Regions from separate parts of the Exiguobacterium sp. MH3 genome, predicted to be linked through region 1. Evidence: riboswitches for the same ligand, from Rfam matches in the RefSeq annotation. Region 1 holds a riboswitch; the other holds the start of a gene.

Region 1 (3,131 bases):
CAGCTACAGTGCAACAGGTCCAGCTAACTCAGTAAATCCAATGACTATGTTTTAAACAGTGAAGAATCGTTGCATATGCAACGATTCTTTTTTTTATATTTGATAAGAAATATATATATTACAAAAAAACGTTTTCACTTGAAATGTAAATGAAATTTTTTTGAAACGATTAGGGTGCTATAATCTATTTCAGATATGAGAGAAACTTGAATACTATAATAAAAAATGAAAATACATAAGTGAGGAAAACGATATATGCTAAAAAAACTAATTTCTACCATTGTTTTAGGGGCATTACTTACAACAGGTACACAACCGATCGCGGCAGCAACGATTAAAGAAAAAAAGGCAGAAAATGCCGCTGAACAACGTAAATTAGAAAAAGAGATTAAAAAGCAAGAAGCTAAAATTTCAAAAGAACAACGTCAAATCAATCGAATCGACGCAGCGATTAACGAAAAGATTTTCCAAGTTTCCGAAAAAAATAAACAAATTAAACAGTTAAGCAATCGAATCGATGAGTTAAAGGCAGACATCGTTCGTTACGAGGAGATGCTACAGAAGCAGGAAGAACTTCTCGGTGATCGTTTACGTGTTTTCCAAGAAAACGATGGAAACTCGATTAAGTGGGAAGAAGTCATTTTTGGATCAAAGGATTTAGGTGATTTATTCAGCCGAGTCATGGCGGGTAAAAAGATTGCTGAACAAGATGATAAAATGATTTCAGATTACATCGCGACACAAAAAAAATTAGCAGAAGCAAAACAAGCACTCGTTGAGAAAAAAGCGGAGCAAATGCAAGAAAAGAAAGTATTGCTTGAACAAAAAAAAGCGTTGAAAGCTCAAATGAAAGAGCGTAGTGCTACACTCAAAAAATTACGAAAAGGGAAGACGAAGTTTACGACAGAACTGTTAGACGCAAAAGAACTGCAAGCGACTCTCGAAGCGCAAGAACGTGCGATTGCGGCAGCGAAGGCAGCGGCTAAAGCAGCGGCTGAAAAAGCAGCAGCAGAGAAAGCGGCAGCTGAAAAAGCTGCTAAAGCAAGTGCTCAAGCAGCAAAACAAGCCAATAAGAATACAGAATCAACAAGTTCAGATACAACACCAATCGCTTCAGGTGGTGGGAAATTTGTCCGACCATCTTCTGGTGGGGTATCACAAGGGTTCGGACCAGCTAGTGGAGCAAACGGTTATACATTCCATAATGGCGTCGATTTCAAAGGTCCCGTCGGATCTCCGATCGTCGCAGCAGCAGCCGGAACCGTCATTACAGCATCAGGTGGTGGACCTTACGGAAACCACGTCATGATTTCGCATTTCTTGGATGGAAAAGTCTATACGACGGTTTACGCTCATATGAGCTCATTATCTGTTCATGCAGGACAAACGGTCTCTCAAGGTCAGCAAGTCGGAACACTTGGTAGTACAGGAAATTCAACAGGACCACACTTACATTTCGAACTACATGTCGGAGGTTATCAATATAGTGCTTCTTCTCCTCTGAATGCAGTGAATCCATTGGCATATCTGTAATCAAAAAACGGGCTTCGGCTCGTTTTTTTTTTGCTGCTGTGCTACAGTTAAGGCGAAACGAATACTTGAGCAACTAGGGGAGCTGGAGGAATCCGGCTGAGAGGAAAACCAATCTGTTTTCGACCCTATTACCTGAACTGGATAATACCAGCGTAGGAAAGTTGAGCCGAACGGATACCGGAATGCGTGTATAACGCTTTCGTATAGCGTCGACTGCTTTTTTACAGCGGTCGACGCTTTTTTTGTCGGTCACGACTCCCTTACATTGCTCGATGGGAAGGTGAAAAGAACATGAAACATGTACTGACGATTGCAGGATCCGACTCCGGTGGTGGAGCTGGGATTCAAGCAGATTTAAAAACCTTTTCGGCTTTAGGCGTTTATGGAATGAGCGTCCTGACAGCTGTCACGGCGCAAAATACGTTGGGTGTTCAAGCGGTGGAAGAGTTATCTCCAGAAATCGTAGATGCCCAGTTAACGTCGATTTTTTCAGACATTCGTGTCGATGCGATCAAAATCGGAATGGTCTCGAATGCGCAGACGATTCGTGTCATTGCTACACATCTCCGCAAACAGACAGTTCCGATCATATTAGATCCCGTCATGGTCGCTAAAGGCGGTCATGCCCTATTGCGGACGGAGGCTGAACAAGCATTGATTTCGGAGCTTTTACCGCTTGCGACACTCGTCACACCAAATTTACCGGAAGCGGAGCGTTTAACAGGACGATCGGTCACCAATCTAGATGAAATGCGACTGGCGATGCATCAATTAGCTACACAGACAGGGGCAGTATTACTAAAAGGTGGACATCTCTCAGGAGCTGCGACGGATTTGTTGTTTGATGGGGAAGTAGAACACCGCTTCACATCGGAACGGTTAGACAATCAACATACTCATGGAACTGGTTGTACCTTATCTGCGGCGATTGCGGCGCGGATGGCGCTTGGAGAAGATTTGACAGATAGTGTAAGACAAGCAAAGAGCTATGTCACGGAGGCGATTCGTCATGGATTTGCTCTCGGACAAGGTATTGGACCGACACATCATTTTCATTCACTTTGGAGGGATACACATGTTTACGACCATTCTTGAACACAAACCACTCATTCACCATCTGACGAACACGGTGACGATCAATGACTGCGCAAACGTCACACTCGCTGTTGGAGCATCACCCGTCATGGCGGAAGATATTCGCGAAGTAGAAGAAATGGTTAGACTCGCGCAAGCCCTTGTCTTAAACATTGGTACGATCGATGCAGACATGCAAGCAGCTCAACGACTTGCAGCCGGTGAAGCGGGACGTTTAAATGTCCCGATCGTTCTTGATCCAGTTGGAGCAGGAGCAACGACATTACGTACTGACTTTTCTAAAGAACTCATTGATCTCGGGTGTACGGTCATCAAAGGAAATACTTCTGAAATCAAGACGTTACTTGGGGAAGACGGACGAACTAAGGGAGTCGATGCTGCGGGAGATGCAATGATGGATCGAGAAAGTATTCGTGCATTCGCTCGCAAACACAAATCTGTCCTCGTCGTGACAGGTCCGAACGACTATATCACGGATGGAACGCGCGAAATGGAATTACATG
Region 2 (3,131 bases), 1.4 Mb from region 1:
ATGGGCAATGGCGCAAGAAGGGATGATTTCAAAGAAATTATCTTACGTCAATGCACGTGGTGTGCCAATGCGTGCTTTACTCTTTACGATGATGTTCGCGATGTTATCGCTTCTGACCGCATTTTTCGCAGAAGATACCGTCTTCATTTGGCTCTTGTCCTTAGCCGGACTCGGGGCTCAAGTCGGCTGGATTTCGATCTCTGCTTCTCAGCTTGCATTTCGTCGTCAGTTCGTCCGAAACGGACACGATGTATCCGAACTGAAATTCAAGACACCACTCTATCCGGTGTTACCACTGATTTCGTTGACACTTAACGTCGTCGTCCTCGTCAGTCTTGCGTTTCAAGCGGATCAACGAATCGCTCTATACATCGGTGTTCCTTTCTTCCTTGTCATGTGGGGAAGTTATCATCTCTTCGTCAAAGGAAAACATCTATCCGCTCAAAGCGACATCCGTGTCGCCCCTTCTCAACTCGAAGAATAATTTCACACAAAAAGAGGTCGCGGAGTCATCCACGGCCTCTTTCCTATGATTGTGCTATTCCTTAAGCGTCCGCATCATCAATAGTTCTCCTTGATGGAGCTCTACCTTCGCTTCTGACGCACACCATTCATTACTGACGGTCAAGGAACCTCCGACCGGTACTGGATGTGCATCAAGTGGATATTTGACTCCGGATAAGCTTAAAGTCGATGGTACGAGTGGAATGAACGAAAGATAATAATAGCTCCCTGCTTCGACTGTATACGTTCCCTCAGCCAAGTATCGTACCTCTTCTCGTTTCGTCACGAGTCGTGCCTCTGGGTATCGCTTCAATAAATATACATTTTGGACGGTCATGTCGAGCCGCCCACCTGTCGCCCCGATAATGAAGGTATCCTCAAACTGTTTCTTCTCTGAGACTGTACGAAGTGCCAGTTCGAGATCCGTTTCATCTTTCTCGGCCGGATGAACGATTGCCCCTTCTGGTACATAACCAAGCGAATCAAAATCACCAATCGTCAGGTCGCATGTCAGCCCAAACGATTCAATCGTCTGAACACCACCGTCAACACCGACGATAAAATCACCTGGCTGACAAAACGTCCGTAAATCCGGCGCTTCTTCTCGCGGACCGGCACAGACGAGAATCGCCCGCATCTCAGACGCCTCGTGCCGAATAACGGAGTAAGCGTGGCGCAGTCGTGAATAAAAGACCCGCAACGACACCACAAAGAACGTAAGACGGTACCATGTATGTCGCGTTATAAATCAATGAATACGGTACGACTGGACCTTCGGCATACTCGGCAAAAAAGACGATTCCACTGATGACATGACAGATATAACGGAGTCCTGCGCCTAATAACGTCGCCAGGAGAACGAACGCCATCAAGCTTTTCTTTTGTCCATTGCGCGCGGCTAGTCTGACTTGACGCGCGAACAGACCACTTAATCCGACGACACCATACGCAATCGTATAGTCAAGCATCGGTTGAACGATCGTCAAGACTTGTGGAGCGAACATCAATTGAATCGTACCGACAAGCGCTCCCGTAACGACCCCTCCAACGACACCGTGGCGAAATGCCATGACGAAGATCGGTAACATCGCTAAGCTGATTGAGCCTCCTTGTGGCATTTTGAATGGAATCAGTAAATCAAAGACGACTCCGAGACTGGCAAAGATGGCAATTTCCATCATCATTTGTAACCGTTTCATGCTATTTTCCTCCTTCATTGTACGAGAGGACGCAAAAAGGCAGTACGACGAACGCCGTACTGCCTGCGTGCGCCACATCCCTACGTCCGTTTGAACGGAACAGGTTCGAAGGGTTAAAGTCTAAAAGACTCCTCTCAGCCGCTTTTCAAGCGACACCCCTTGCGGTCATCATATTTCGTTTTCTCGTTCTTATTATACGGCAGCCCCTTGACGAATGCTAGTGATCGCTTCCGCATAATCTGGTGCATTGTAGATTGCTGATCCTGCGACGAGAACGTTCGCACCGTTATCGATGCAAAGCTTTGCCGTTTCCGGATTGACGCCACCGTCAATCTCGATTTCAAATGTCAGACCACGATCTGCTTTCACTTGCGCAAGTGCTGCGAGTTTCGGCATGACACGCTCGATGAAGGCTTGTCCACCGAAGCCCGGATTGACCGTCATCAATAAAACCATATCGACATCCTCAAGGACGTGTTCAATCGTTGATAATGGCGTATGGGGATTCAAGACGACTCCTGCCTTTGCGCCCGCTGCTTTGATTTGTTGCAAGACACGATGGACATGATTCGTCGCTTCGATGTGGAACGTCACGATGTCCGCCCCTGCTTTGACGAAATCCTCGACGAAACGTTCTGGCTGGTCGATCATCAAATGGACATCGAGAATCATATCCGTCTTTTGACGTAAGCTGCTAAGCACAGGTAATCCAAATGAGATGTTCGGTACGAACTGACCGTCCATGACATCAAAATGGATATAGTCCGCGCCTGCTGCTTCGACTGCTTTAACATCGCGTTCGAGATTCGCAAAATCTGCTGATAAGATAGATGGTGCAATTTTAATCATCTTCAATACCTCCGGGCTCGATTCTTGATTTCGTCTATAAACATACCATAGTTCTCATAACGAGAGGACATGATTTCTTGGGCTTCGACGGCTTCCTTGACGGCACAACCGGGTTCATTCAAATGCAAGCAACCTCGGTATTTGCAATCATCTTGTACAGCCACGAATTCAGGGAAACTCCACCGTACATCCTCGATTTCCATATCATACGGAAAATCGAGGTTCGAGAAACCTGGCGTATCGGCAATCAATCCTTCGGCAAGCGGCATCAATGTGACGTGGCGCGTCGTATGACGTCCGCGTCCGAGTGATTTCGAGATCGCACTTGTTTCTAAATCAAGAGAGGGCTCCAGTGCATTGAGCAATGAACTTTTCCCGACACCGGATTGTCCGGCGAGAACGCTCGTTTTTCCAGCAAGTAACGGACGGACTTGCTCAACACCCGTCAACGTCTCACTTGATGTCTCGATGACCGTATACCCAATCTTCCGGTAAGCGGCAATCGCCTCTCGGACAGCCGGTCCTTTGACTTCGTCAAGTAAATCCATCTTCGTTAACAGGATGACGGGTTGGATTTCC

The links. Region 1 has a riboswitch for thiamine pyrophosphate ahead of thiD (bifunctional hydroxymethylpyrimidine kinase/phosphomethylpyrimidine kinase). Riboswitches for the same ligand answer to the same signal wherever they lie in the genome.
Region 2: it holds a riboswitch for thiamine pyrophosphate, as region 1 does, so the genes downstream of both, thiT (energy-coupled thiamine transporter ThiT) here and thiD (bifunctional hydroxymethylpyrimidine kinase/phosphomethylpyrimidine kinase) in region 1, are expected to answer to the same signal.

Annotation. Positions count from the first base shown of each region.
Region 1 covers NC_022794.1:549,871-553,001, forward strand. Annotated here, with positions in the region: gene U719_RS02760 (murein hydrolase activator EnvC) at 1-55, shown strand, start outside; gene U719_RS02765 (murein hydrolase activator EnvC) at 256-1,533, shown strand; TPP riboswitch at 1,599-1,709, shown strand; gene thiD (bifunctional hydroxymethylpyrimidine kinase/phosphomethylpyrimidine kinase) at 1,825-2,628, shown strand; gene thiM (hydroxyethylthiazole kinase) at 2,609-3,131, shown strand, end outside.
Region 2 covers NC_022794.1:1,982,399-1,985,529, forward strand. Annotated here, with positions in the region: gene U719_RS10585 (amino acid permease) at 1-484, shown strand, start outside; gene U719_RS10590 (thiamine diphosphokinase) at 539-1,141, opposite strand; gene thiT (energy-coupled thiamine transporter ThiT) at 1,143-1,703, opposite strand; TPP riboswitch at 1,764-1,873, opposite strand; gene rpe (ribulose-phosphate 3-epimerase) at 1,896-2,552, opposite strand; gene rsgA (ribosome small subunit-dependent GTPase A) at 2,555-3,131, opposite strand, start outside.